DNA from 3 places in the Georgenia halophila genome. Region 1 is predicted to be linked to each of the others. Evidence: riboswitches for the same ligand, from Rfam matches in the RefSeq annotation. Region 1 holds a riboswitch; each other region holds the start of a gene.
The links. A riboswitch is a leader RNA that binds a small molecule or an ion and turns the genes downstream of it on or off. The one in region 1 is predicted to bind ZMP and ZTP.
Positions count from the first base shown of each region.

Region 2: it holds a riboswitch for ZMP and ZTP, as region 1 does, so the genes downstream of both, purH (bifunctional phosphoribosylaminoimidazolecarboxamide formyltransferase/IMP cyclohydrolase) here and glyA (serine hydroxymethyltransferase) in region 1, are expected to answer to the same signal.
Region 3: it holds a riboswitch for ZMP and ZTP, as region 1 does, so the genes downstream of both, glyA (serine hydroxymethyltransferase) here and glyA (serine hydroxymethyltransferase) in region 1, are expected to answer to the same signal.

Region 1 is NZ_BAABGN010000002.1:265,791-275,732, reverse strand. Features, by position in the region: gene ABD907_RS02875 (FG-GAP-like repeat-containing protein) at 1-3,212, shown strand, start outside; gene ABD907_RS02870 (right-handed parallel beta-helix repeat-containing protein) at 3,340-4,659, shown strand; gene ABD907_RS02865 (GNAT family N-acetyltransferase) at 4,702-5,226, shown strand; ZMP/ZTP riboswitch at 5,282-5,368, shown strand; gene glyA (serine hydroxymethyltransferase) at 5,413-6,711, shown strand; gene ABD907_RS02855 (bifunctional methylenetetrahydrofolate dehydrogenase/methenyltetrahydrofolate cyclohydrolase) at 6,708-7,589, shown strand; gene ABD907_RS02850 (exodeoxyribonuclease III) at 7,685-8,503, shown strand; gene ABD907_RS02845 (class I SAM-dependent methyltransferase) at 8,571-9,287, opposite strand; gene ABD907_RS02840 (helix-turn-helix domain-containing protein) at 9,404-9,942, shown strand, end outside.
Region 2 is NZ_BAABGN010000004.1:326,009-335,950, forward strand. Features, by position in the region: gene ABD907_RS06800 (hypothetical protein) at 1-43, opposite strand, end outside; gene purH (bifunctional phosphoribosylaminoimidazolecarboxamide formyltransferase/IMP cyclohydrolase) at 166-1,818, opposite strand; ZMP/ZTP riboswitch at 1,874-1,964, opposite strand; gene purN (phosphoribosylglycinamide formyltransferase) at 2,012-2,647, opposite strand; gene ABD907_RS06815 (hypothetical protein) at 2,690-3,172, shown strand; gene ABD907_RS06820 (cell division protein PerM) at 3,245-4,837, opposite strand; gene ABD907_RS06825 (helix-turn-helix domain-containing protein) at 4,866-5,078, shown strand; gene ABD907_RS06830 (Clp protease N-terminal domain-containing protein) at 5,162-5,710, shown strand; gene sucD (succinate--CoA ligase subunit alpha) at 5,879-6,796, opposite strand; gene sucC (ADP-forming succinate--CoA ligase subunit beta) at 6,813-7,979, opposite strand; gene ABD907_RS06845 (acyltransferase family protein) at 8,117-9,942, opposite strand, start outside.
Region 3 is NZ_BAABGN010000004.1:263,453-273,394, forward strand. Features, by position in the region: gene galK (galactokinase) at 1-1,045, shown strand, start outside; gene ABD907_RS06690 (PIG-L deacetylase family protein) at 1,160-1,873, opposite strand; gene ABD907_RS06695 (helix-turn-helix domain-containing protein) at 1,924-2,877, opposite strand; gene ABD907_RS06700 (class I SAM-dependent methyltransferase) at 2,994-3,710, shown strand; gene ABD907_RS06705 (exodeoxyribonuclease III) at 3,778-4,596, opposite strand; gene ABD907_RS06710 (bifunctional methylenetetrahydrofolate dehydrogenase/methenyltetrahydrofolate cyclohydrolase) at 4,692-5,573, opposite strand; gene glyA (serine hydroxymethyltransferase) at 5,570-6,868, opposite strand; ZMP/ZTP riboswitch at 6,913-6,999, opposite strand; gene ABD907_RS06720 (GNAT family N-acetyltransferase) at 7,055-7,579, opposite strand; gene ABD907_RS06725 (right-handed parallel beta-helix repeat-containing protein) at 7,622-8,941, opposite strand; gene ABD907_RS06730 (FG-GAP-like repeat-containing protein) at 9,069-9,942, opposite strand, start outside.

The DNA.
Region 1 (9,942 bases):
CCCGGACGGTCACCGGCCCGCAGGTGGCGGAGAGCGACGACGACGTCGTGCGCGGCGACACCTCGACCCTGCCGCTCGTCATCGTCGGCGGGCAGGGCTCGGACTCGCTGCACGGCGGCAGCGGCGGCAACGTCATCCTCGGCGACCGCGGCCTGGTCCTCTGGTTCGAGCCGGGCACCGACCTCCCGGGCGACGGCGTGCTCACTCCCGACCAGCTCGCCGCGCTGCAGGAGCTCGCGGCGGCGATCTCCGGACACGGCGGCCCCGGTGACACGACCGACGGCGTCGAGCGGCTCGTCGGCCTCGTCGTCACCGTCGACCCGACGATCGGCGGCGACGACGTCATCACCTCCGGCGTCGGGGCCGACATCGTTCTCGGCGGTCTCGGCGGCGACATCATCGGCACCAACACCGGCGAGCGCGCCGCCGGCCCGGTCGACCGGGCCGACGTGGTGCTCGGCGACCACGGCTTCGTCGACATGCAGCTCCTCGACGGTGACCCCTCGGACGTCGACCGCGCCTGGAGCACCCACCCGGAGCTCGGCGGTGACGACGTCGTCGTGACCGGCTCCGGAGGAGACGTCGTCCTCGCCGGCACGGGCGACGACCTGGTCCTCGCGGGCGACGGCAGGAACGTCGTGACCGGCGACGGTGCCCGGCTCACCGCCGACGGTGACCAGCCGCTGCGGTGGAACGAGCTCCTCGCACCGGACTCCCTCGAGCCATTCGCCCCCGGGACCGGCGGCTCGGACCGCATCTGGGGCGGCGACCAGGTCGACGTCGTCCTCGGTGGCCTCGGCGCCGACCGGATCGACCTCGGCGGCGGCCACGACCTCGCGGCCGGTGACCACGCGAGCCTCACCTGGGCGGAGGTGTCCGGAGCGCTCGCCGTGGCGTCGATCGTCTCGGTGGCCGTCGACCTCGGCGGCGACGACGTGGTGCTCGGTTGGTCCGGCGAGGACGTCCTGCTCGGCGGGACCGGCTCCGACGCCGTCGACGGCGGCACCGGCCGCGACCTTGTCGTCGGCGACACCGCCCGGCTCACCCGCGTCCTCGACCACCGAGACCCCCGGATGCGCGAGCTCACCGACGCGCTGATCTACTCGACCGACGAGGCCGACGCCGGCGCCGCCAACGTCTCCACCGCCTGGAGCCGCAGCCCCGACGGCCCGACCGACTGGTCGGACCTGCGGCTGGTGCTCACCGAGCACACCGAGACCACGCCGGCCACGCGGTACGGCGACGACTACCTCGCGGGCGGCCTGCACGACGACCTGCTGTTCGGTGGCCTCGGTGACGACGTGATCCAGGGCGACGGCTCGATCGACCTCGACCGCGACGGCGTCGTCGACACGGGCGCGCCCGGCCAGGGCGCCCGGGTCGGCCCCGCGCGCGACGCCGCCGGCCTCCTCGTGGTCACGCCGAGCCGCGGGAGCGCCGCGGACGGCGACGACTACGTCGAGGGCGGCGGCGGCGCCGACGTCGTCCTCGGCGGCCTCGGCCGCGACGACCTCGTCGGCGGCTCCTCCTCGATGTACGGGCTGGACACGATCGCCCAGCGTCCGGACGCCGGCGACCTGATCTTCGGTGGCGCGGGCGACGCGCACGACCGCAACGACCGCGTTGGCGGCCACGGCAGCGACTCCGACGTCGTCGTCGGCGACAACGGCGACATCCACCGCCTCGTCGGTGCCGACGGCGCGTACCTGACGTTCGTCTACGACACCCACGACGACCCGGTCCGCCTCCTGCCCCGCGCCGTCACGCTGCTCGACAGCACCCCCGGCGGGCCGGACGTGCGGCCCGACCTGTTCGACGTCACGCAGGCCGACGTGGCCGCCGCCGGGCGCGCCACCGCCGACGTCTGGGCCCCCGACGAGATCCACGGCGAGGGCGGCGACGACACCGTCTACGCCGGCGGCGGCAACGACGTCGTCTACGGCGACGCCGGCGACGACGACCTCGTCGGCGGCTGGGGCAGCGACTGGCTCTCCGGCGGCACCGGCACCGACGGCATCCTCGGCGACGAGGGCCGGATCGTCACCTCGCGCCACGGCTCGCTCGAGCCGCTCGCCGGCGTGACGACACCGACCACGCAGCGGACCATCTCCACCCCCGGCAACCACCAGGTCGCCGTCGTCAACCCGACCGGCACGCTGACGAAGACCGTGGACCTCACGCCGTGGTCGCTGCAGCCCGCCGGCTCCGCGCACGACCCGTACTTCGAACCGATGTACGCCGACGACCTGATCTTCGGCGGCCTCGGTACCGACTTCCTGCACGGCGGCGGTGGCGACGACGGCATCTCCGGCGCCGAGGCGCTCCCGCTCTCCTACGTGCCGGGCACCGCGCTCGGCCGCGCCGGCGGGGTGGTGCGCAACGACTTCCACCGCCCGGTCGCGGCGCCGGACCAGCTCCAGTTCGACCACGACCTCACCTACTTCGCCCTCTACAACCCGGACGACCCGCTGCGCCGCGTCACCCTCACCGCCGCCGGCACGCTCGACCCCACGGCGTCCGGCGACCGGATCTGGGTGCTCGGCTTCGACCATCTCGACGGCGACACCGTGGACGGACGCACCACCGACGGCGACGACGTGATCTTCGGCGACCACGGCAACGACTGGCTCGTCGGCGGCACCGGTTCCGACACGCTGTGGGGCGGCTGGGGCAACGACACCCTCGACAGCGACGACGACCCGACCACCGACGGCGGCGGCAACGTCACCGTCGACGGTGACACGGCCTGGGCGGACCGCGCCTTCGGCGGCGCCGGGGTCGACGTCCTCTCCGCGAACACGCAGGAGGACCGCCTCATCGACTGGTCGGGCGAGCTCAACTCCTACGTCGTGCCGTTCAACCCGTTCGGGCAGTCCGCCGTCTCACGACAGCCCTCACCCGGCATGTACACGTTTCTGTACGACCTGTCGTGGGCGCAGGGTGCCGACCGGACGATCGCCGCGCAGCTCGGCACCGACGCCGACCGCAACGGGGAGCCGTTCGGCGAGACCGGCCTGGTCACCCAGCGCGACTCCGGCCACTGGCAGGACCAGAAGGGCGGCCCCCGTGACCCTCAGCCCGGCAACGGCGGCGCCGGCGGCGCCGGCGGCGCCGGCGGCACGGCCGGCACCGGAGGCACCGGCGGCTCGGTCGAGGCGGATGACGGCTCGACGCACCCGGGCAACGGGAAGGGCCGGGGCAAGAAGCCGTGATGCGGGGGACGGGCCGCGAGCCAGGCCGTGCAAGTACGGCGTCGAATCGGCCACGGGCGGCCACGACCGGTCCTACGCTTGGACCGGGCAGGTGACCGCGACGGCGGTCCGTCGGGGGGAGTGCCTGGTGAGGAGACTTGCGGCGATCGCCGCGATGGCCGTGCTGCTCGCCGGCTGTGGTGGCGACGTGCAGCCGTCGGCCGGTGCCGGCAAGGCGGTGGAGACGGCGACCCGGGCGACTGCTGCGGCCGAGCGCGACGTGTGCGCCGTGCCCGTCGCGATCGTCGTAGACGCCGTGCAGGGCTACGTCGGCTCCTTCGGCACCGAACAGCTCGCCGAGGGGCAGACGGCGACGTCGCCGGTCGGATCCGCCGACAAGCCCGGGTCCGAGAAGGCGGCCTCGAGCGACGAGCCCCCCGCCGACGTCCTCTCCGACGCCGTCGCCGAGGCGCAGCGGGTCGCCGCGAAGGTCCGGTGCGCCGACGCCGACCTCGCCGCCGGCATCGCGGAGGGCCTCGAGACCGTGAGCGCCGACGGCGCGGTCGCGACCGCCGTCCGGGACCGGACGATCGCCACGATGACGGGCGCCGCGGCACCCGACCTCCCGCTCACGCCCGACGACGACCTCTCCCTCGCGGTCGCCGCCACCGAGTCCGGCGGCGTGATCGAGCTCGGCGCCGGCACGTGGGACCTCACGGAGCCGGTCGTGCTCCTCGGCGGGGTCACCCTCCGCGGCGCGGGCCCGGAGCGTACGGTCCTGAGATCGTCGGCACCGGAGGCGACGATCCTCGTCGCGACGGCCGACCGCGTGGAGCTGCGGTCGCTCGCGCTCGAGCGCGACCGCGCGGCCGTCGGGTCCGTGGTGGTCGGCGGCCCCTCGGCGTCGCTCGTGGTGGAGGACGCGGTGCTCAGCGGCGCGGTCGGCGACGAGAGCAGCGGCGGGGCGGGCATCCACATGTCCGCCCAGGGCGAGCAGGGTTCCGGCCGCGGCACCACCCTCGAGATCACCGACTCGGTCCTCCGGGACAACGGTTGGGCGGGGATCGCGGTGACGGGTGGGCACCGCGCCTCGGTCCTCGGCGCGACGTTCGAGGCGAACGGCCAGTGCGGCATCTGCTTCCTCGGCGCGGCCACCGGCTCCGTCGAGGACAGCACCTTCGACGGCAACACGGTCGGGTTCTACGCCGGCGACACGGCGTCCCCCGTCCTGACCGGCTCGACGATCACCGGGGGCGAGGCGGGCATCCAGGTCGGCGGCACCGCCGTCGCGGCGCTCGAGTCCACCACGATCCGTGGCAGCGGCCGTGCTGCGGTCATCTACACCGGGCAGGGCGGCGGCAGTGTCACAGGCCTGGTGTGCGAGCAGGTCGAGCACGGCATCGCCGTCGGTCCGGAGAGCACCCCGATACCGGGCGAGAACGCGTGCACCATCGCCTTCGCCGACTGATTCCGTGCGCGGACATCTGTGACCGGATGCCAAACTGTGCCCATGGACGACGTCAGGATCGACCTCATCACCGCCGACGGGGCCGGTGAGCTGCTCACCGTGCGGCGGGCGGCCTTCGTGACGGAGGCGCAGCTGTACGGCGACCCGAACCTGCCGGCGCTGACGCAGACGCTCACCGAGCTGGTGGCCGACATCGAGCGGGCCGACGTCGTCACGCTCGGCGCATGGCTCGGGCACCGTCTCGTGGGCTCGATACGCGTCGAGCTGGAGGCGGAGAAGGCCACGCTGGGGCGGCTCGCGGTCGTGCCGGACCTGCAGGGCCGGGGCATCGGCACCAAGCTGCTCATGGCCGTGCTGACGTACCTGCCCGAGCAGACCAAGGAGGTCTGGGTCTTCACCGGGCAGGACTCCAAGCACAACCTCGCGATGTACAACAAGGCGGGTTACGAGCACCAGTTCGACCAGCACACCGGTGACCTGACCTACGCGTACCTGCGTCGCATCCTGGGCGAGGACGACCCCGACGCCGACGAGGTGCTCGGCTCGATGGACGACGCGACCGCCTGACATCTCGCGGGACGGGGTGCCGGGGTGGACGAGCTCCGCCGTCGGGTGTGTACATTGGACGTGTCGTGACTGGCGCCGGGTGGATCACCACCGGGGAGCGACACGAGCAGCACCCCTGAGGTCGTACGCCTGGGCCGAGGGTCACCAGTGGAATACCACGCGCACGTGTGACCTTCGGAGGGAAGTATGAGCCAAACCACGACAAGGACTCCCGTGGCAGACCAGTCGCTCGCCGAGCTGGACCCCGAGATCGCGGCCGTCCTCGGCGGCGAGCTGGACCGCCAGCGCGGCACCCTCGAGATGATCGCCAGCGAGAACTTCGTGCCGCGCGCGGTTCTCGAGGCCCAGGGCTCCGTCCTGACCAACAAGTACGCCGAGGGCTATCCAGGCCGGCGCTACTACGGCGGCTGCGAGCAGGTCGACATCGCCGAGAACCTCGCCATCTCCCGCGCCTCCGCCCTCTTCGGCGCCGAGTACGCCAACGTCCAGCCGCACTCCGGAGCACAGGCCAACGCCGCCGTGCTGCACGCGCTCGCCGAGCCCGGTGACCCCGTCCTCGGCATGTCGCTCGCGCACGGCGGGCACCTCACCCACGGGATGAAGCTCAACTTCTCCGGCAAGCTGTACGACGTCTCCGCCTACGGCGTGGATCCCGACACCCACCGCGTCGACATGGACCTCGTCCGCCAGGCGGCGCTCGAGACCCGCCCGAAGGTCATCATCGCCGGGTGGTCCGCCTACCCGCGCCAGCTCGACTTCGGGGCGTTCCGGGAGGTCGCCGACGAGGTCGGCGCCTACCTGTGGACCGACATGGCGCACTTCGCCGGGCTGGTCGCGGCGGGCCTCCACCCGAACCCGGTGGCCGTCTCCGACGTCGTGTCCTCCACCGTCCACAAGACCCTCGGGGGGCCTCGCTCCGGTGTGCTCCTGGCCCAGGACAAGGAACGGTGGGCCAAGCGGCTCGACTCCGCCGTCTTCCCCGGGCAGCAGGGCGGACCGCTCATGCACGCGGTGGCCGCCAAGGCCGTGGCCTTCAAGCTGGCCGCCGGCGAGGAGTTCGCCGAGCGGCAGGAGCGCACGCTCGAGGGCGCCCGGATCCTCGCCGAGCGGCTGACCGCGCCCGACGTGCGCGGCGCGGGCGTCTCGGTCCTCACCGGTGGCACCGACGTCCACCTGGTCCTCGTCGACCTGCGGGACTCCGCGCTCGACGGCCGCCAGGCCGAGGACCTCCTCCACGACGCCGGCATCACCGTCAACCGCAACGCCGTGCCGAACGACCCGCGGCCGCCGCGAGTGACCTCCGGCCTGCGCATCGGCACACCCGCGCTGGCCACCCGCGGCTTCGGCGCGGCAGAGTTCTCGGAGGTGGCTGACATCATCGCCACCACCCTTCGCGACGGCTCGGCCACGGACGTCCTCGGCATGCGTGCCCGGGTCCGGGCCCTGACCGACAACTTCCCCCTCTACCCAGGACTGGACCAGTGACGGCACAGACTCTCGACGGCAAGGCGACAGCGGCAACGATCAAGGCGGAACTCACCGAGCGGGTCACCGCGCTCCGGGAGAGGGGCATCACGCCCGGCCTGGGCACCGTGCTCGTCGGTGACGACCCGGGCTCGAAGGCCTACGTGGGCGGCAAGCACCGCGACTGCGCCGAGGTCGGCATCTCCTCCATCCGCGAGGACCTGCCGGCGGACGCCAGCCAGGCCGACGTCGAGGCCGCCGTCGCGCGCCTGAACGCGGACCCGGCGTGCACCGGATACATCGTGCAGCTGCCCCTGCCGAAGGGCGTCGACGCCAACCGCGTGCTCGAGCTCATCGACCCGGGCAAGGACGCCGACGGTCTTCACCCGACCAACCTCGGTCGCCTCGTCCTGCGGGTCGCGGAGGAGATCACCTCCCCGCTGCCGTGCACGCCACGCGCCGTGCTCGAGCTGCTCGACCGGTACGGCATCGACCTGGCAGGCAAGGACGTGTGCGTCGTCGGGCGGGGCACCACGGTGGGCCGCTCCATCGGGCTGCTCCTCACCCGCAAGACCATCAACGCGACGGTGACGTTGACCCACACCGGCACCCGCGACCTGGCCTCGCACGTGCGCAACGCCGACGTGATCGTCGCCGCGGCGGGCAGCCCGGGAATCGTCACGCCCGACATGGTCAAGGCCGGCGCCGTCGTCCTCGACGTGGGCGTCTCGCGCGTCGAGGACCCCGAGACCGGCAAGGCCAGGCTGCGCGGGGACGTGGCCGACGGCGCTGCGGAGGTCGCGTCGTGGCTGTCGCCGAACCCCGGCGGCGTCGGGCCGATGACCCGCGCGATGCTGCTGGCCAACGTCGTCGACTCTGCGGAGCGCCAGGCCGGCTGACCCGCGACGGTCGGGCGGCGTGACAATCGGCACTCATGCCCGGAAATCGTCGGACCGGGGGCCGACGCGCCTGCCGTATCGGTCACGATTGAGGCATGCGAATCGCCTCCGTCAACGTCAACGGCATCCGCGCTGCCTACAAGCGCGGGATGGGTAGCTGGCTCGACGATCGCCGACCCGAGGTCCTGCTCCTGCAGGAGGTTCGCGCGACCGACGAGATCCTCGAGAACCACCTCGGCCACGAGTGGACGACGGCGCACCACGCCAGCGATTTCAAGGGGCGTGCCGGGGTCGCGGTGGCCAGTCGCCTGCCCGCCCGGGCGGTCCGGGTGGGCCTCGGCAACGGGGTCCCGGAGGCCGCCGTGGACACGGGCCGCTGGGTCGAGATGGACCTGGACGCTCCCGGCTCGGACCGTCCGCTGACGGCGGTCTCGGTCTACCTGCACTCCGGCACGGCGGGCACCGAGAAGATGGACCTGAAGTACGCGCACCTCGAGAAGGTCACCGCGCGGCTCTCGGAGCTCGCGCGGCAGGCGGCGGCGGGGGAGCGGGACGTCATCGTCGGCGGCGACGTCAACGTCGCCCACCGCGAGCCCGACATCAAGAACTGGAAGGGCAACTACAACAAGAACTCCGGTGCGCTCGACGGCGAGATCGCCTACCTCGACCGGTGGTTCGACGACCTCGGCTGGGTCGACGTCGGCCGGCGCCTCGGTGGTGACGGGCCGGGTCCGTTCACGTGGTGGTCCTGGCGCGGCAAGGCCTTCGACAACGACGCCGGCTGGCGTATCGACTACCAGCTGGCGACGCCGGAGCTGGCCGCGCGCGCGACATCCGCAGTGGTGGACCGTGCCCCGGCGTACGACCAGCGGTTCTCCGACCACGCGCCCGTGGTGGTCGACTACCAGATCTGAGCCCCGCGGCGGATGCGGACGCGAATTCGCCGGGCGCGGCGGCGAGCGACCGGGCGCCCGGCGGGTCTCAGGCGCGTCTCGCCTGCACGATGGTGACGGGACCGGAGCGGTGGTCGAGGTGCTCGGTCTCGCGGGCGTCGCGCAGCCCGGCCGCGTCCAGCAGCTCCGCCAGGGAGCCGTCGACGTTCCGCGAGACGTGCGGGCTCCCGGTCCGGCGGCGGCGCAGGCCGTGCCGGTGCGCGTGGCCGTGGCCGTGACCTGCGCCGTCGCCGGGGCCACCGAAGTCGAGGATCGTGACCATTCCACCAGGCCGCAGCACCCGGGCGACGTCTCGGGCGAAACCCGTCCGGCCGTCGTCGTCCACGTGGTGCATGGCCAGCGACGAGATCACGTGGTCGAACGAGGCCTGCGCCCCGGGCAGCCGGTCCGCGTACCCCTGCACGAGGGTCAGCGGGACGCCGCGCCGCACGGCCTTGCGTGCGGCCCGGCGCAAGGCGCGGCCGTCGGGGTCGAGGCCGGTCACTCTGGCGCCCGGCACCGCATCGAGCACGGCGAGCGCCAGATTGCCCGTGCCGCAGCCGACGTCGAGGACGACCTGGCCGGCGGTGATACCCGCCCGGGTGACGGCCCGCCGGTGGAGCGCCCGGATGCCGGCGAACCGGCTGAACGCGTCGTAGAACGGGAGCAGCCATTCCTTGCCCGTGCCGGGCAGGAATGTTCGCTCACGCTCCTGTGGGCTGCGCTGGTCAAGAATCCGAACGTTCGCCGTGCTGGTCATCTTCATCGTCTCTGTCTGCTACCCATCGCTCGTGCCTGTGCCGTGCCGGAACGTGGTAGACCGGCTGTCTTGCTGCACAGCCTCGCTCGCCGAGCCTCGCCGGGACAGGACGGATGTCGGACATGACCGGACGATCTTCGGGCGGTACGTCCGCCGGACCGGTCGGTCGCCTGCGCACGGTGCGCTCGGACGGCACCCCGGTCTTCCGCTACGACGCACGTCCCGGCGTGGCACCGGTGTCTGTGGTCCACGTCGATCACGACACGTCCGACCTGCCGTCCGACCACCGCCACGCGCACGACTTCCTCGTCCTCGTCTACGTCGAGGAGGGAAGCGGCACGGTCTCGATCGGCGGCGAGGAGTGGGAGCTGCGGGACGGGACCGTCATCGCCGTCCCGCCCGGTCAGGTGATGGGCGTGAGCGCCATCTCGCGCATCACGCACAGCCACGGCTGGTCGGTCTTCTTCACCCCGGACGCCGTCCCGTCGCTCGCCTCCGTGTCGCCGCTCGCCTGGTCGCTGCACCCGCTCCTGTCGATCTTCGTGGCCGACGGCGGTCGTGCGCTCGTCCCCGAGGCCGACCGGCAGCGCTGGTCGTCCTGGTTCGCCGAGCTCGCCGAGGAGGTGAGCGACCCGAGCCGGCTCGGTGCGCGCGACGCCGT
Region 2 (9,942 bases), on a different contig from region 1:
GGATCACCGCGGCGACGACGCACTTCTTGCTCGCAGGATGCACACCGGGCTCCCAACCTCGACCACAGGACCGGTCACGACGCTACGCGTGCCGCCACGCCGCCCGTGGTCGTTCCGTGACGCAGGTTCCCGCGGCTCAGTGGAAGAGACGCAGGTTCCCGCGGCTCAGTGGAAGAAGTGCCGCGTGCCGGTGAGGTACATGGTGACCCCGGCGGCCTGCGCGGCCTCCACCACGGCGTCGTCCCGCATCGACCCACCCGGCTGGACGACGGCGGTGACGCCGGCGTCGAGGAGCACCTGGAGCCCGTCGGGGAACGGGAAGAACGCGTCGGAGGCGGCCACGGCACCGTGCGTGCGCCGCGGAGCGGCCCCACCGACGTTCTCGGCTCCACCGGCGCCGTCGACGTCTGAGGCGACCTCCACGCCGAGGGTGTTGGCGCGTTCGACGGCGAGGCGGCAGGAGTCGACGCGGTTGACCTGGCCCATGCCGATGCCGACGCTCGCGCCGTCGTGGGCGACGAGGATCGCGTTGGACTTGGCCGACCGGCACGCCTTCCAGGCGAACGCCAGGTCGGCGAGCAGCTCGGGAGAGGCGGCCTCGCCTGCAGCGAGCGTCCAGGTGGAGGGGTCGTCGCCGTCGGCGTCGACGTGGTCGCGCATCTGCACGAGGATCCCGCCGCTGATCTGGCGGATCTCCGCGGGCCGCTCCCCCGTCGGCGCCGGGCAGCGCAGGACGCGGATGTTCTTCTTCGCCTGGAGGACCTCCAGCGCGCCGTCCTCGTAGTCGGGTGCGACGACGACCTCGGTGAAGACGCCGGCGACCTGGTTCGCCATCTCCACCGTGACGGGCCGGTTCGTCGCGATGACCCCGCCGAACGCGGAGACCGGGTCGCAGGCGTGCGCCTTGCGATGAGCCTCCGCGATGTCGGCCCCGACGGCGATGCCGCACGGGTTGGCGTGCTTGATGACGGCCGCGGCGGGCTCGTCGAAGGTGTACGCAGCGCGGCGTGCGGCATCGGTGTCGACGTAGTTGTTGTAAGACATCGCCTTGCCGTGGAGCTGCTCGGCGCCGGCGAGGCCGGCGGGTCCGGCGGTGTCGCGGTAGAGCGCTGCTGCCTGGTGCGGGTTCTCGCCGTAGCGCAGCGCCTCGCCCTTGTCCCAGGTCTCGCCGACGAAGTCGGGCCAACCGTCCTCGGCACCGACGTAGGACCCGGCGAACCAGTTGGCGACCGCGACGTCGTAGGCCGCGGTGTGGGCGAACGCCTCGGCGGCGAGCTGCTTGCGCTGATCGAGGGTGAATCCGCCCGCGGCCACGGCGTCGAGGGCGTCGGCGTACCGAGCGGGTGAGGTGACGATCGCGACCGAGGGGTGGTTCTTCGCCGCCGCGCGCACCATGGACGGGCCGCCGATGTCGATCTGCTCGACGCACTCGTCCGGGGTGGCGTCGGAGTCCACGGTCTCGGTGAACGGGTAGAGGTTCGAGACGACCAGGTCGAACGGCTCGATGCCGAGGTCGGCGAGCTGGTTGACGTGGGTCTCGAGGCGCCGGTCGGCGAGGATGCCGGCGTGGACCCGCGGGTGCAGCGTCTTGACCCGCCCGTCCAGGCACTCGGGGAACCCGGTGAGGTCCTCGACCTTGGTGACCGGGACGCCGACCTCGGTGATGAGCCGGGCGGAGCCGCCGGTGGAGACGAGCTCGACACCGGCCTCGTGCAGCCCGCGGACCAGGTCCTCCAGCCCGCACTTGTCGTAGACGGAGACGAGGGCGCGACGGACGGGCACGCGGTTCGAGGCGGTACCGGCGGGCTGGCTGGTCAACTGACGCTCCTGGATGTGTCGACGACGGGGCTCAGGCACCCGGACGGGCACCCGATCCCGGCACCCAGGCGTGCGGTGCGCTGCAGGGTGGTTCCGGCCGCTCCCCGGTGGTGTGCTCCACCTTCTCGCCAGTCACGGCCGGGACCCACTCTAGCGAACTAGGCGGGCGGGTGAAGCGGCGCGGTCGACCGGGTCAGGCCCCGATGCGGACCCTGCGCCCCTCGATCTGCCAGCCCTCCCGGGCCAGCCGCCCCACCAGCTCGACGAGCTGTCCGCGCTCGGCGGCCTTGATGCGTTCGGTGAGGCTCTCCACGTCGTCGTCGTCGAGAACCGGGACGGCGACCTGGGCGACGATGGCGCCGGTGTCGACCCCGGCGTCGACGAAGAAGAGCGTGGCGCCCGTGATCTTGACGCCGTAGGACAGCGCGTCCCGCGGCCCGTGCATGCCCGGGAACGCGGGCAGCAGCGAGTTGTGCGTGTTGAGGTAGCGGTCCTCGAAGCGTTCGAGGAAGAGCGGTCCGCTGAGCTTGAGGAACCCGGCCGAGACGACGAGGTCGGGGTCGTGCGCGGCAACCTGCTCGGTCAGCGCAACATCCCACGCGGCCCGGTCGTCGTGGTCGCGGACCCGCTCGACGAAGGTCGGCAAACCGGCCCGGCGAGCCAGGTCGATCCCGCCAGCACCTTCTCGGTCCGCGCCGACGGCGACCACCTGGGCGCCGTACTCCGCGTCACCGGTGGCCTCGAGCAGGGCGGCGAGGTTGGAACCTCCGCCGGAGACGAGCACGACGATCCTGGCCGGACGGCGCGTCGTGACGGAGTGGGAGTCGATCACCTGGGCGAGAGTAGTCGGCTCGTGGGACATGATGGGTTCATGCCCGACCAGCAGTCTCCGCCACCCTCACCACCCGGCAGACCGTACGGCTCGCCCCGAGACCAGCACGAGGAACCCGACGAGGAGACCCAGAAGAGGGCGATGCGCCTGGTCCGGGTCTTCGGTCTCGCGCTGCTGATCACGGTCGCCCTCTCGCTCATGGCGCCGCCGTGGCCCGTCCCGATCGTGACGGCCGTCGTGGCGGTCGGGTCGCTCGTCCTGGGCATCGTCGCCCTCGTGCGGGTGCGTTCCGCCAAGGTGCGGGGGGCCACGCCGGCGGTGCTCGCCGTCGGGCTCGTGGTGGCGGCGTTCATGGCGCTGACGATGTCCGGGCAGATCGTGCTGTGGCGCGAGTACAGCGCGTACTCCGAGTGCATGGACTCGGCGATCACGCAGCAGGCGCAGGACGGCTGCCTCGCCGAGTTCGAGAACTCGCTCCAGGAACGGATGGACGAGATGCAGCAGATGATGCAGACCGGCTGAGGCCGCACCGCGGGGCGCGGCGGGACGGCGAGCCCTTCCTCACCCAGCGCTGTCACAGGGGCGAGCCCTGCCTCAGGGACCGGCGTCGCGGGACCACGCGGACAGCGATGGTCCGCTCCAGCCCTCCCCGACTCGTGGCTCCTGCGCCGGCCCGGACAGTGCCTCTTCCGCCGGCGATGCCTCCTCCGGCGTCCCGGCGCTGCGGTCCGGGGCGGCGCCGTCCTCCTGCCGTTCTTCGCCGTCGCGGTCGGTGTCCTCGCGGTCGGCCTCCTCGCGGTGGGCGTCGTGGGCTTGCCCGGTGGCGGTCGCCACGTCCGCCGCAGCAGCGACCGGCCCGACGCTTCTGCGCCGGGAGAGCCGTTCGGAGGCCCCGGAGACCCGTTCCCGGGCACGGCGGGCGCCGAGGCCGACCAGCTCCGCCGTGCGCGGGTGCAGGACGACCACGGTCAGCAGTAGTGCCGCCCCGACCTCGGCAAGCAGCATGCCGGCCACAGCGGGCGGCTCGGCGCCGATCTCGGCCATGCGTCCCGGGCCGATTCCGCCGGACGCCGCGTACGTGAGGACCGCAGCGGCGAGGGCCACGACGACGGCGGCCAAGATCGCGGTGCCGACGGACTCCGCCAGGGCTCGTCCGGAGGCGCGCCGGTGCAGCAAGACTCCGACGATCACACCGACCGCGACGGGCACGACCACCACCCACGTCGGCCCCGGTGCCTCCGGCGAAGGCAGGCCACCGAGCAGCGGGATTGCGGGCAGGGGTGCCGGCACGGCCTCCCCGGCGGCGAAGTGTGTCCCGGCGCCGAAGGCGAACCCGGGGCCGGCGCTCCACGCCAGTGCCCACACGGCCACAGTGGGCAGGTAGAGCAGCTGGGCCGCCGTCATGACGACCAGACCGACCGGGGCGAGCATGTAGGCGTCCTGGACCATCCGGACGCGGTCCCAGCCGGTGACCAGGGCCACGACCACCAGAGCGAGGGACACCAGCGCCAGGGCCAGCAGGATCCAGCCCGCGCCGCGGAGGCCGTCACGGACCCACGCGGGAACGCCGGCCGACCATGCCGGGGCCGGCGCGCCCGAGCGGCGCGCCGCGAGCACCGTGCCGAGCGTCGACACCACCGCACCACCGAGCAGGGCACCGAGACGTCCACCCGGCGCGGCCAAGGTCGCCACCAGCACCGACAGGACGAACCCGACGACGGCGAAGGAGGCGGCCCCGTAGCCGGCGATCCGTAGCCGCCGGACGGCGGCGTAGACGACACCGACGCTCAGCAGCGTCATCCCGAGCGGCACCACGGACACCGTGCCCTCGCCGACCGTCATGTCGCCGCCGTGCGCCAGGAGCCACAGCGCGGTGCCGGTGCCCGCGGCGCTCTGCCAGGAGGCGTCGCCCAGCGCCGGAGCCGCTGCCGTTGCGATGTAGGCGGCCACGGCGGGCACGGCGACAGCGAGCCAGCTCAGCACCGCCGCCTCGACTCCGCTGACCAGCCCGCGCAGCCAGCCCTCCGGCAGCCGACCGGACCCGCCGGGTCTCGGGGCGCCGGCCGCCCGGGACGGGCGCGTCTGCGTGGTGGTGGCCATCGCCCCATCGTCGCCCCGCCGCCGCGCCAGCCCCGCCTGCCCGTGCGGCGTGTCGGGGGCGAGCTGGACGTCAACATGCGTTGACACGGCCGCAGCGTCAACCTACATTGACACCATGACGCTGACCGACACGGCTGATGCCGCCCAGAGCCCGGACCCGACCACCGGCCTCCGTGCCGTCCGCGCGCTTCGTGAGCTCGCAGAGCGGCTGGAGGTTCTCCAGGTCGAGCGTGCCCGGCAGCTCGGCTGGTCCTGGCAGGAGATCGCCGCCGAGCTGGGTGTGAGCCGGCAGGCGGTGCACAAGAAGCACGGGCGCCGACGCGCCTGACCGGCCTGACCGGCCTGACCGGCCTGACCGGCCTGACCGGCCTGACCGGCCGACCAGACCTCACTTAGATGGAGGACCAAGACATGTTCGAACGCTTCACCAAGGACGCCCGCGCCGCCGTCGTGCTGGCCCAGGAGATCGCCCGCGAGGCGAGCTCCGCGAGCATCGGGCCGGAGCACGTCGCGCTCGGCGTGCTCGACGTGGACGGCAGCGGCGCTCGTGCGCTGCGCGACGCCGGGATCGACCCGGCCTCGGTGGCCGACCGGCTCCGGGACATGGTCCGGGAAAGCGGTCTCGACGCCGACGCGCTGGCGTCGCTCGGCATCGACCTGGAGCGGGTCAGCCGGAGCGCAGACACGCTCTTCGGCACCGGTGCGCTGGAGCGGGCGGGCCGGGCCCTGCGCGGGAAGGGTCGGCGCGGCAGCCACATCCCGTTCACCGCGGACGCGAAGAAGGCGCTCGAGCTGTCCCTCCGGGAGGCGCTACGGCTGCAGGACAATGAGATCAACGACCGGCACGTGCTGCTGGGCGTTCTGCGTGGCGGTGGGCCGGCGGCTGAGGCACTGACAGGCACCGGCACGCAGGTCGCGACCGTGCGCACCGCCCTCGAGACGCGCCCCGAAGCGGCCTGAGCCCCCGGCGACGCCGCCCGCAGGTCACGCTCCGAACGAGAGTGTCGATCTCGTCGTCATAGCAGCAAGATCAACACTCTGGTCCCCGGCCGAGCCGCGACGGCGGGCGCACCCGGCGGGAGCGACCGCCGTCGTCGGGCTGGAGTGGCTGGAGCGGCCCCCGGGTGCTCAGGCGAGCAGCGAGCGAGCCAGGCGCGCGGTCTCGGACGGCGTCTTGCCGACCTTGACGCCGGCCGCCTCGAGGGCGACCTTCTTCGCCTCGGCCGTGCCCGAGGAGCCGGAGACGATGGCGCCGGCGTGGCCCATCGTCTTGCCCTCGGGTGCGGTGAAGCCGGCCACGTAGCCGACGACCGGCTTGGTGACGTTGTCCTTGATGTACTCGGCGGCTCGCTCCTCGGCGTCGCCGCCGATCTCACCGATCATGACGATGACATCGGTGTCCGGGTCCTCCTCGAAGGCCTTCAGCGCGTCGATGTGGGTGGTGCCGATGACCGGATCGCCGCCGATGCCGAGGCACGTGCTGAAGCCGACGTCCGACAGCTCGTACATCATCTGGTAGGTCAGCGTGCCGGACTTGGAGACCAGGCCGAGGCGCCCGGAGTCGGTGATGTTCGCCGGGGTGATGCCCACGTTCGACTCGCCCGGCGTGATGATGCCCGGGCAGTTCGGCCCGATGAGGCGCACGCCCTTCGACTCGGCGTAGGTGAAGAACTCCGCGGTGTCGGCCACCGGGATGCCCTCGGTGATGATGACGATGAGCGGGATGCCGGCGTCGACGGCCTCGACCACCGCGGCCTTCGTGAAGGCCGGCGGCACGAAGATGACCGAGACGTCCGCCCCGGTGGCCTCCCTGGACTCGGCGACAGACCCGAAGACGGGTACCGAGACGGTGCCGGCCTGCCGGTTCTCGGCGCCCGGGCCGAGCGGCTCGACGTCGAAGTCGACGGACGTGCCCGCCTTGCGGGGGTTCACGCCGCCGACGATCTGGGTGCCGGAATTGAGCATCCGCAACGTGTGGACCTGCCCCATGGAGCCGGTCATGCCCTGGACGATGACCTTGGAGGAGGAGTTGAGAAGGATCGACATGTGGTTGCTTCCGTCCTTACTTCGCAGCCGCGAGCTCGACAGCCTTGGCCGCGGCCTCGTCCATCGTGGGTACGACCGTGACGAGCGGGTGGTTGGCGTCGGCCAGGATCTTCCGCCCGGCCTCCACGTTGTTGCCGTCGAGGCGGACCACGAGCGGCTTCGAAGCGGTGTCGCCCAGGATCTCCAGGGCGCTCACGATGCCGCTGGCCACCTCGTCGCATGCGGTGATCCCGCCGAAGACGTTGACGAACACCGAGCGCACCTGCTCGTCACCGAGGATCACGTCGAGCCCGTTGGCCATGACGGTGGCGTTCGCGCCGCCGCCGATGTCGAGGAAGTTCGCCGGCTTCACGCCCTGCTGCTCGCCGGCGTAGGCGACGACGTCGAGAGTGGACATCACCAGCCCCGCCCCGTTGCCGATGATGCCGACCTCGCCGTCGAGCTTGACGTAGTTGAGGTCGAGCTCCTTGGCCTTGGCCTCGAGCGGGTCGGTCGCCGCCTGGTCCACGAGCTCGGCGTGGTCGGGGTGCCGGAACGCGGCGTTCTCGTCGAGGGTCACCTTCCCGTCGAGAGCGATGATGGCACCGGCCTCGGTGCGTACCAGGGGGTTGACCTCGACGAGCGTGGCGTCCTCCTCGTCGTAGGCCGTCCAGAGCTGCTCGATGACGGCGGCGACCTCGTCGGCGATCTCCGGCGCGAACCCGGCTGCGGAGACGATCTCGGCGGCCTTCGCCTTGTCGACGCCGGCGATCGGGTCGACTGCGACGCGCGCCAGCGCCTCCGGACGCTCGACCGCGAGCTGCTCGATCTCCACACCACCCTCGACCGAGGCCAGTGCCAGGTAGCGGCGCTCGGCGCGGTCCAGCAGGAGCGAGAAGTAGTACTCCTCCGCGATCGAGGCGCCCTCGGCGATCATCACCCGGTGCACGGTGTGTCCCTTGATGTCCATGCCGAGGATCTCCGCCGCGTGCGCCTCGGCCTCCTCGGGGTTGTGAGCGAGCTTCACGCCGCCCGCCTTGCCGCGGCCACCGGTCTTCACCTGCGCCTTGACGACGACGGTCCCGCCGCCCAGCTCCTGGGCCGCAGCCTTCGCCTCGGCTTGCGTCGTCGCGACGATGCCCCGCAGCACGGGTACTCCATGCTTCTCGAACACGTCACGAGCCTGGTACTCGTAGAGGTCCACGCCTCTGGTCCTTCCGTTGGCTTCAGTCGTGATGTTTCGACATCGAGACATCCGCCGAAAAGCCTACAGCGCTGCGCCCGAGCGCCACTCCTCGGCCAGGCACTGAGACATCTCGGCCAGCTGTTGGGACGGCGGACTCAGGCGCTCCCGTCCTCCGTGTCGGCCGGCTCCTCGACCGGGATCCCGGTCAGGCGTTCGGAGAGGGACCGGAAAGCGTCTTTGACCACGTTGGCGTAGAGGTGTGCGCCCTCGATGTCGGGATGGATCTGATCGGCCTGGAGGAGCGTCGTGTGCTCGGCCGCGGCGGTGTTCCAGTCGCCGATGATCGCGTTCGGGTAGTCGGCCACGATGTCGGCGAGCGCGGCGTTCGACCCGGGCACCCAGTGGCTGCTGCCGTAGATGTTCAGCACCACGATCATGCGGCCCGCACCGAGATCGTCGAGGACCCCGCGCACCAGGTCCGGATCGTCCACGCCGGCGTTCGTGCCGAAGTGGAGCACCACCGCCCGCCGCACGGTGCCCTGGTCCAGGGCGTCCTGGACCACGGCCGGCGCATCGACCCACTTCCGGTTCGATCTCGCGTCGAGCAGGATGCCCGGGAGGTGGTGCTCGAGGCCGTCGGCGCTCGTCACGACCAGGGAGTCGCCGAAGGCGGTGATCTCCTCCCCGGTGGGCATGGAGGCGTCCAGCTCGGGATCGGCCTCGGTGACCACGTCCGCCGTCGCTGCGTCCGCCGCGAGGCGCGCCTCGGTCGCCTCGATCTGTGCCTGGGTACTCGTGCGGTCGGGTGCGGCGGCGATCGCGACGCCGGCGAGGATCACGAGCATCGCCGTCGTCCCCGCGGTGGCGCGTGCAGCCACCCGCCGGGCCGGCACGGCGGTGACCAGCGACCGCCGGAACCGGCGGATGGCTTCGCTGAAGCCCAGGTTGCGCACCGGCGTCTCCAGCCACCGGTAGGAGGCGGCGGAGAGGGCGAGCGTGAGCAGCAGCGCGACGCACAGGATCGCCCAGCGCTCGGCAGAGTCGTGAGCCGTGGGGACCAGCAGGGTGAGGATCACGATGACGGGCCAGTGCCACAGGTAGATCCCGTACGAGCGTTGCCCCACCCATTCCACGGCCGGTGCCCGCATGACGCGCTGGAACAGCGTCGGCCTGCCCAGCAGCGCGGCGATGAGGACCGCGCTGAGCAGCGCGGCGAGCAGGATGCCGCCACGGAAGGTGAACGCCGTCGACTCGCGCAGCGTCAGCATCAGGACGGCAAGCCCGCCCAACGCGCCGAGGGCCGCGCGCTGCTGCCAGTGTCGCCAGGCGTCGCTCGACAGAAAGCCTTCGGGCTGCGACCACCAGAAGGCCAGCGCGACGCCGACGAGCAACGAGAACGCGTGGGTGTCGGTGCCGTAGTAGACGCGGGTGGCGTCCTCGCCGGGTGTGAGCTGCAGCGCCATGAGGGCGGCGGAGAGCCCGGCGGCCACCAGCGCGATCCGGACCCGGGTGCGCGCAGCGGCGGTGGCCGACATGATGACGACCAGCAGGAGCGGCCAGAGCAGGTAGAACTGCTCCTCGACCGCGAGCGACCAGAAGTGCGCGAAGACCTGTGGTGCGGTGGTGTCGAAGTAGCTGGATCCGGCCGAGATCTCCAGCCAGTTCGTGGAGAAGGTCAGCGCACCGACGCTCTGCCGCGCGATCCCGACGAGCAGGTCGGAGCTGACCGCCCACGCCGCGGGCACGCAGACGAGCACGACGGCGAGGAGGGCGGGCAGCAGCCGCCGCGCCCGGCGCAGCCAGAACCCGGCGAGGTTGATCCGCCCACCGGCCATCTCACGCAGCAGGAGTGTGGTGATGAGGAAGCCGGAGACGACGAAGAACACGTCGACGCCGAGGAAACCCCCCGGCAGCGACTCCGGGCGCAGGTGAAACACGAGGACCGCGACGACGGCGATCGCGCGCAGTCCGTCCAGCCCTT
Region 3 (9,942 bases), on a different contig from region 1:
GGTCAGCTCGGCGGCCGATGGCGTGGCCGAGGTCGACCTGGACGCCGTCGGGCCCGTGGGTACCGCGGGCGAGGTGACGGGCTGGCCGTCCTACGTCGCCGGCGTCGCCTGGGCGCTGGAGCAGGAAGGGCTCGCGTCCGGCCTGCCGGGGCTGGATGTCGCCGTCGTCTCCTGCGTGCCGACCGGCTCCGGCCTGAGCTCCTCCGCGGCGCTGAGCTGCTCGGTGGCGGTGGCCTGGGACGAGCTGGCCGGGCTGGGGCTCGCCGGGCCGGCGGACGACCCGTCCGACGCCGGACGAGCCGACCTGGTGACGGCGTGCGTGCGCGCGGAGAACGAGATCGCCGGCGCACCGACCGGCGGGATGGACCAGGCGGCAGCTCTTCGCGCTCGGGAGGGCGACGCCCTGCTGCTGGACTGCCGGGACGGGTCGGTCGAGCACGTGCCGCTCGACCTGGCCGAGGCCGCGCTGGAGCTGCTGGTGGTGGACACCCGTGCCGAGCACTCGCACGCCGGCGGCGAGTACGGGCAGCGGCGCGCGACCTGCGAGGCGGCCGCGAAGGTGCTCGGTGTGCCGGACCTGCGCACGGTGGCCGAGGCACACGTGCACAGCCAGGACACGCTCGACCACGTGCTGCCGCGGCTGGCCGACGACGAGCAGCGCAAGCGCGTGCGCCACGTCGTCACGGAGATCGATCGTGTCGAGTACGTCGTCGCCCGGCTCCGGGACTCGTCGAGGGCCCCGCTCCACGGGGCGACGCTGGAGAACATCGCATGGGCCCTGGACGCGTCGCACAACTCCCTGCGCGACGACTACGAGGTCTCCTGCCGCGAGCTGGACCTGGCCGTGGATGCCGCCCGGGGTTCCTGGGCGCACGCCGCCCGGATGACCGGCGGCGGCTTCGGCGGCTCGGCGATCGCGCTCGTGGACACGCGTCACCTGGACGAGGTGACGGCCGCCGTCGCCAAGGCCTTCGCCGACGCGGACCTCAGGGCGCCGGCCTTCCTGCGGGCCGTCGCGGCGGCTCCCGCCGGCCGCACCGCCTGAGGCGCAGCCAGCCTCTCGCGAGACGTCGCTCCCTCGCCGAGATGCCACGACCCCGCCGCCGAGCTGTCATGCGCCGAGACGTCACTCCCCGGCCGAGTGGTCATCGGTGTGTGCTCAGCCGCGGAAGGTGAAGAGCTCGAACCCGACTGCTCGCTCGGCGTCGAAGCCCGGCTTCGGCTCCGTCACCCTGCCGATCTGGCGGGCCGCCTGCTCCTCCACCGGGGTCGCCGGGTCCAGCACCTCGAGGTAGCGCTGGTGAGCGGTCAGCGAGGCGACCGCTCGGTCGACGGCTGCCGTGACGTCGACGGCATGCGTCGGTGTCGGGGTCGCCACCGCGGCCCACCGGGCGTTCCAGAGGTCGAGGTGGACCAGCTCAGGGAAGATCCATTCGTTCCCCGCGTCGGCGACCGCGTCGAGGGTCGCCCGGCCCAGGGCGCGGTGGTCCGCGCTGTTCAACATGCCCGGACCCCACGTCTCGCCGTAGTGCCCGGTGACCACCAGCTCGGGCCGGTGGCGACGGATGGCGGCCGCGAGGTCGCGACGCAGCTCGGGTCCCTCGATGAGGCGGCCGTCGGGGTGCCCGAGGAACTCCACCTCGCTCACGCCGACGATCGACGCCGACGCTCTTTCCTCGTCCTCGCGCAGCGGGGCGGACTCGGTCGGCGGCAGGCCCGCGATCCCGGCCTCACCGCTGGTCGCCAGCACGTAGCGGACGTCCTTGCCCTGATCCGTCCATGTCGCGACCGCGGCCGCGATCCCGTACTCGATGTCGTCGGGGTGCGCCGCGATGACGAGCGCACGCTCCCAGTCCTGAGGCAGCTGCTCCACGCCGTCGAGATTACTGCGGCATCGCGGTGCACGACAGGGACTGGTCGAGCTCATCCGCCGCTTCGAGGCACAACCTGCCCGGACCGCGTGGACCGTCGCCAGCGCTCCGGCGTCACACCGTGCCACTCCCGGAACCGCCGACCCAGGTAGGCGGCGTCCCGCAGGCCGGTCCGGGACGCGATCGCCGCGAGGGTCAGGTCGGTCTCCGCGAGCAGGCGGCGCGCCTCCACCATGCGGCGCTCGGTGATCCAGTCGAGCAGGGTGCGGCCCGTGCGTTCCCGGACCACGGTGGTCAGGTGGCCGGTCGTGTACCCGAGGGACGCCGCGACGTCGCCGGCCGACACCGGCTCCGTGAACACCGCCTCGATCTCGTCGAAGACCCGGGTCACCAGCTGGTCGGGGACGGACCCGGCCGGCGGCGCCAACCGGGAGGCGGCGACCAGGATCCGGGTCAGGAGCGCGGCGACGGCGTCGCGCGCACCGAGCCGGCTCGGGTCGCTCACCTCCTCGGCGAGCTCGGCGAACCAGGACGACCAGCGCTGCCGGTCGGCCTCGGGGACGAGCGCACGACCGCCGTCGGCCACGAAGATCGACAGGAGCGGGTGCAGCGACCAGGCGAGCGGCGACACGGAGGCGAGCGACGGGACGGCGTCCGGGGTGAAGAAGACCGACCAGCCGTGGCTGTGCGTGATGCGCGAGATGGCGCTCACGCCCATCACCTGACCGGGCGGGACGGCGATGACGGTCCCGTCCCGCAGCTCCCACTCCTCGCCGCCGATCGAGACCGTGCCGCTTCCCTCCTCGACGTAGACGAGGACGAGGAAGTCGTGCGCGTGGCGGTGGTCGGACGGCAGGTCGGACGTGTCGTGATCGACGTGGACCACAGACACCGGTGCCACGCCGGGACGTGCGTCGTAGCGGAAGACCGGGGTGCCGTCCGAGCGCACCGTGCGCAGGCGACCGACCGGTCCGGCGGACGTACCGCCCGAAGATCGTCCGGTCATGTCCGACATCCGTCCTGTCCCGGCGAGGCTCGGCGAGCGAGGCTGTGCAGCAAGACAGCCGGTCTACCACGTTCCGGCACGGCACAGGCACGAGCGATGGGTAGCAGACAGAGACGATGAAGATGACCAGCACGGCGAACGTTCGGATTCTTGACCAGCGCAGCCCACAGGAGCGTGAGCGAACATTCCTGCCCGGCACGGGCAAGGAATGGCTGCTCCCGTTCTACGACGCGTTCAGCCGGTTCGCCGGCATCCGGGCGCTCCACCGGCGGGCCGTCACCCGGGCGGGTATCACCGCCGGCCAGGTCGTCCTCGACGTCGGCTGCGGCACGGGCAATCTGGCGCTCGCCGTGCTCGATGCGGTGCCGGGCGCCAGAGTGACCGGCCTCGACCCCGACGGCCGCGCCTTGCGCCGGGCCGCACGCAAGGCCGTGCGGCGCGGCGTCCCGCTGACCCTCGTGCAGGGGTACGCGGACCGGCTGCCCGGGGCGCAGGCCTCGTTCGACCACGTGATCTCGTCGCTGGCCATGCACCACGTGGACGACGACGGCCGGACGGGTTTCGCCCGAGACGTCGCCCGGGTGCTGCGGCCTGGTGGAATGGTCACGATCCTCGACTTCGGTGGCCCCGGCGACGGCGCAGGTCACGGCCACGGCCACGCGCACCGGCACGGCCTGCGCCGCCGCCGGACCGGGAGCCCGCACGTCTCGCGGAACGTCGACGGCTCCCTGGCGGAGCTGCTGGACGCGGCCGGGCTGCGCGACGCCCGCGAGACCGAGCACCTCGACCACCGCTCCGGTCCCGTCACCATCGTGCAGGCGAGACGCGCCTGAGACCCGCCGGGCGCCCGGTCGCTCGCCGCCGCGCCCGGCGAATTCGCGTCCGCATCCGCCGCGGGGCTCAGATCTGGTAGTCGACCACCACGGGCGCGTGGTCGGAGAACCGCTGGTCGTACGCCGGGGCACGGTCCACCACTGCGGATGTCGCGCGCGCGGCCAGCTCCGGCGTCGCCAGCTGGTAGTCGATACGCCAGCCGGCGTCGTTGTCGAAGGCCTTGCCGCGCCAGGACCACCACGTGAACGGACCCGGCCCGTCACCACCGAGGCGCCGGCCGACGTCGACCCAGCCGAGGTCGTCGAACCACCGGTCGAGGTAGGCGATCTCGCCGTCGAGCGCACCGGAGTTCTTGTTGTAGTTGCCCTTCCAGTTCTTGATGTCGGGCTCGCGGTGGGCGACGTTGACGTCGCCGCCGACGATGACGTCCCGCTCCCCCGCCGCCGCCTGCCGCGCGAGCTCCGAGAGCCGCGCGGTGACCTTCTCGAGGTGCGCGTACTTCAGGTCCATCTTCTCGGTGCCCGCCGTGCCGGAGTGCAGGTAGACCGAGACCGCCGTCAGCGGACGGTCCGAGCCGGGAGCGTCCAGGTCCATCTCGACCCAGCGGCCCGTGTCCACGGCGGCCTCCGGGACCCCGTTGCCGAGGCCCACCCGGACCGCCCGGGCGGGCAGGCGACTGGCCACCGCGACCCCGGCACGCCCCTTGAAATCGCTGGCGTGGTGCGCCGTCGTCCACTCGTGGCCGAGGTGGTTCTCGAGGATCTCGTCGGTCGCGCGAACCTCCTGCAGGAGCAGGACCTCGGGTCGGCGATCGTCGAGCCAGCTACCCATCCCGCGCTTGTAGGCAGCGCGGATGCCGTTGACGTTGACGGAGGCGATTCGCATGCCTCAATCGTGACCGATACGGCAGGCGCGTCGGCCCCCGGTCCGACGATTTCCGGGCATGAGTGCCGATTGTCACGCCGCCCGACCGTCGCGGGTCAGCCGGCCTGGCGCTCCGCAGAGTCGACGACGTTGGCCAGCAGCATCGCGCGGGTCATCGGCCCGACGCCGCCGGGGTTCGGCGACAGCCACGACGCGACCTCCGCAGCGCCGTCGGCCACGTCCCCGCGCAGCCTGGCCTTGCCGGTCTCGGGGTCCTCGACGCGCGAGACGCCCACGTCGAGGACGACGGCGCCGGCCTTGACCATGTCGGGCGTGACGATTCCCGGGCTGCCCGCCGCGGCGACGATCACGTCGGCGTTGCGCACGTGCGAGGCCAGGTCGCGGGTGCCGGTGTGGGTCAACGTCACCGTCGCGTTGATGGTCTTGCGGGTGAGGAGCAGCCCGATGGAGCGGCCCACCGTGGTGCCCCGCCCGACGACGCACACGTCCTTGCCTGCCAGGTCGATGCCGTACCGGTCGAGCAGCTCGAGCACGGCGCGTGGCGTGCACGGCAGCGGGGAGGTGATCTCCTCCGCGACCCGCAGGACGAGGCGACCGAGGTTGGTCGGGTGAAGACCGTCGGCGTCCTTGCCCGGGTCGATGAGCTCGAGCACGCGGTTGGCGTCGACGCCCTTCGGCAGGGGCAGCTGCACGATGTATCCGGTGCACGCCGGGTCCGCGTTCAGGCGCGCGACGGCGGCCTCGACGTCGGCCTGGCTGGCGTCCGCCGGCAGGTCCTCGCGGATGGAGGAGATGCCGACCTCGGCGCAGTCGCGGTGCTTGCCGCCCACGTAGGCCTTCGAGCCCGGGTCGTCACCGACGAGCACGGTGCCCAGGCCGGGCGTGATGCCCCTCTCCCGGAGCGCGGTGACCCGCTCGGTGAGTTCCGCCTTGATCGTTGCCGCTGTCGCCTTGCCGTCGAGAGTCTGTGCCGTCACTGGTCCAGTCCTGGGTAGAGGGGGAAGTTGTCGGTCAGGGCCCGGACCCGGGCACGCATGCCGAGGACGTCCGTGGCCGAGCCGTCGCGAAGGGTGGTGGCGATGATGTCAGCCACCTCCGAGAACTCTGCCGCGCCGAAGCCGCGGGTGGCCAGCGCGGGTGTGCCGATGCGCAGGCCGGAGGTCACTCGCGGCGGCCGCGGGTCGTTCGGCACGGCGTTGCGGTTGACGGTGATGCCGGCGTCGTGGAGGAGGTCCTCGGCCTGGCGGCCGTCGAGCGCGGAGTCCCGCAGGTCGACGAGGACCAGGTGGACGTCGGTGCCACCGGTGAGGACCGAGACGCCCGCGCCGCGCACGTCGGGCGCGGTCAGCCGCTCGGCGAGGATCCGGGCGCCCTCGAGCGTGCGCTCCTGCCGCTCGGCGAACTCCTCGCCGGCGGCCAGCTTGAAGGCCACGGCCTTGGCGGCCACCGCGTGCATGAGCGGTCCGCCCTGCTGCCCGGGGAAGACGGCGGAGTCGAGCCGCTTGGCCCACCGTTCCTTGTCCTGGGCCAGGAGCACACCGGAGCGAGGCCCCCCGAGGGTCTTGTGGACGGTGGAGGACACGACGTCGGAGACGGCCACCGGGTTCGGGTGGAGGCCCGCCGCGACCAGCCCGGCGAAGTGCGCCATGTCGGTCCACAGGTAGGCGCCGACCTCGTCGGCGACCTCCCGGAACGCCCCGAAGTCGAGCTGGCGCGGGTAGGCGGACCACCCGGCGATGATGACCTTCGGGCGGGTCTCGAGCGCCGCCTGGCGGACGAGGTCCATGTCGACGCGGTGGGTGTCGGGATCCACGCCGTAGGCGGAGACGTCGTACAGCTTGCCGGAGAAGTTGAGCTTCATCCCGTGGGTGAGGTGCCCGCCGTGCGCGAGCGACATGCCGAGGACGGGGTCACCGGGCTCGGCGAGCGCGTGCAGCACGGCGGCGTTGGCCTGTGCTCCGGAGTGCGGCTGGACGTTGGCGTACTCGGCGCCGAAGAGGGCGGAGGCGCGGGAGATGGCGAGGTTCTCGGCGATGTCGACCTGCTCGCAGCCGCCGTAGTAGCGCCGGCCTGGATAGCCCTCGGCGTACTTGTTGGTCAGGACGGAGCCCTGGGCCTCGAGAACCGCGCGCGGCACGAAGTTCTCGCTGGCGATCATCTCGAGGGTGCCGCGCTGGCGGTCCAGCTCGCCGCCGAGGACGGCCGCGATCTCGGGGTCCAGCTCGGCGAGCGACTGGTCTGCCACGGGAGTCCTTGTCGTGGTTTGGCTCATACTTCCCTCCGAAGGTCACACGTGCGCGTGGTATTCCACTGGTGACCCTCGGCCCAGGCGTACGACCTCAGGGGTGCTGCTCGTGTCGCTCCCCGGTGGTGATCCACCCGGCGCCAGTCACGACACGTCCAATGTACACACCCGACGGCGGAGCTCGTCCACCCCGGCACCCCGTCCCGCGAGATGTCAGGCGGTCGCGTCGTCCATCGAGCCGAGCACCTCGTCGGCGTCGGGGTCGTCCTCGCCCAGGATGCGACGCAGGTACGCGTAGGTCAGGTCACCGGTGTGCTGGTCGAACTGGTGCTCGTAACCCGCCTTGTTGTACATCGCGAGGTTGTGCTTGGAGTCCTGCCCGGTGAAGACCCAGACCTCCTTGGTCTGCTCGGGCAGGTACGTCAGCACGGCCATGAGCAGCTTGGTGCCGATGCCCCGGCCCTGCAGGTCCGGCACGACCGCGAGCCGCCCCAGCGTGGCCTTCTCCGCCTCCAGCTCGACGCGTATCGAGCCCACGAGACGGTGCCCGAGCCATGCGCCGAGCGTGACGACGTCGGCCCGCTCGATGTCGGCCACCAGCTCGGTGAGCGTCTGCGTCAGCGCCGGCAGGTTCGGGTCGCCGTACAGCTGCGCCTCCGTCACGAAGGCCGCCCGCCGCACGGTGAGCAGCTCACCGGCCCCGTCGGCGGTGATGAGGTCGATCCTGACGTCGTCCATGGGCACAGTTTGGCATCCGGTCACAGATGTCCGCGCACGGAATCAGTCGGCGAAGGCGATGGTGCACGCGTTCTCGCCCGGTATCGGGGTGCTCTCCGGACCGACGGCGATGCCGTGCTCGACCTGCTCGCACACCAGGCCTGTGACACTGCCGCCGCCCTGCCCGGTGTAGATGACCGCAGCACGGCCGCTGCCACGGATCGTGGTGGACTCGAGCGCCGCGACGGCGGTGCCGCCGACCTGGATGCCCGCCTCGCCCCCGGTGATCGTCGAGCCGGTCAGGACGGGGGACGCCGTGTCGCCGGCGTAGAACCCGACCGTGTTGCCGTCGAAGGTGCTGTCCTCGACGGAGCCGGTGGCCGCGCCGAGGAAGCAGATGCCGCACTGGCCGTTCGCCTCGAACGTCGCGCCGAGGACCGAGGCGCGGTGCCCACCCGTCACCGCGATCCCCGCCCAACCGTTGTCCCGGAGGACCGAGTCGGTGATCTCGAGGGTGGTGCCGCGGCCGGAACCCTGCTCGCCCTGGGCGGACATGTGGATGCCCGCCCCGCCGCTGCTCTCGTCGCCGACCGCGCCGCTGAGCACCGCGTCCTCCACCACGAGCGACGCCGAGGGGCCGCCGACCACCACGGACCCGACGGCCGCGCGGTCGCGCTCGAGCGCGAGCGACCGCAGCTCCACGCGGTCGGCCGTCGCGACGAGGATCGTCGCCTCCGGTGCCGACGATCTCAGGACCGTACGCTCCGGGCCCGCGCCGCGGAGGGTGACCCCGCCGAGGAGCACGACCGGCTCCGTGAGGTCCCACGTGCCGGCGCCGAGCTCGATCACGCCGCCGGACTCGGTGGCGGCGACCGCGAGGGAGAGGTCGTCGTCGGGCGTGAGCGGGAGGTCGGGTGCCGCGGCGCCCGTCATCGTGGCGATCGTCCGGTCCCGGACGGCGGTCGCGACCGCGCCGTCGGCGCTCACGGTCTCGAGGCCCTCCGCGATGCCGGCGGCGAGGTCGGCGTCGGCGCACCGGACCTTCGCGGCGACCCGCTGCGCCTCGGCGACGGCGTCGGAGAGGACGTCGGCGGGGGGCTCGTCGCTCGAGGCCGCCTTCTCGGACCCGGGCTTGTCGGCGGATCCGACCGGCGACGTCGCCGTCTGCCCCTCGGCGAGCTGTTCGGTGCCGAAGGAGCCGACGTAGCCCTGCACGGCGTCTACGACGATCGCGACGGGCACGGCGCACACGTCGCGCTCGGCCGCAGCAGTCGCCCGGGTCGCCGTCTCCACCGCCTTGCCGGCACCGGCCGACGGCTGCACGTCGCCACCACAGCCGGCGAGCAGCACGGCCATCGCGGCGATCGCCGCAAGTCTCCTCACCAGGCACTCCCCCCGACGGACCGCCGTCGCGGTCACCTGCCCGGTCCAAGCGTAGGACCGGTCGTGGCCGCCCGTGGCCGATTCGACGCCGTACTTGCACGGCCTGGCTCGCGGCCCGTCCCCCGCATCACGGCTTCTTGCCCCGGCCCTTCCCGTTGCCCGGGTGCGTCGAGCCGTCATCCGCCTCGACCGAGCCGCCGGTGCCTCCGGTGCCGGCCGTGCCGCCGGCGCCGCCGGCGCCGCCGGCGCCGCCGTTGCCGGGCTGAGGGTCACGGGGGCCGCCCTTCTGGTCCTGCCAGTGGCCGGAGTCGCGCTGGGTGACCAGGCCGGTCTCGCCGAACGGCTCCCCGTTGCGGTCGGCGTCGGTGCCGAGCTGCGCGGCGATCGTCCGGTCGGCACCCTGCGCCCACGACAGGTCGTACAGAAACGTGTACATGCCGGGTGAGGGCTGTCGTGAGACGGCGGACTGCCCGAACGGGTTGAACGGCACGACGTAGGAGTTGAGCTCGCCCGACCAGTCGATGAGGCGGTCCTCCTGCGTGTTCGCGGAGAGGACGTCGACCCCGGCGCCGCCGAAGGCGCGGTCCGCCCAGGCCGTGTCACCGTCGACGGTGACGTTGCCGCCGCCGTCGGTGGTCGGGTCGTCGTCGCTGTCGAGGGTGTCGTTGCCCCAGCCGCCCCACAGCGTGTCGGAACCGGTGCCGCCGACGAGCCAGTCGTTGCCGTGGTCGCCGAAGATCACGTCGTCGCCGTCGGTGGTGCGTCCGTCCACGGTGTCGCCGTCGAGATGGTCGAAGCCGAGCACCCAGATCCGGTCGCCGGACGCCGTGGGGTCGAGCGTGCCGGCGGCGGTGAGGGTGACGCGGCGCAGCGGGTCGTCCGGGTTGTAGAGGGCGAAGTAGGTGAGGTCGTGGTCGAACTGGAGCTGGTCCGGCGCCGCGACCGGGCGGTGGAAGTCGTTGCGCACCACCCCGCCGGCGCGGCCGAGCGCGGTGCCCGGC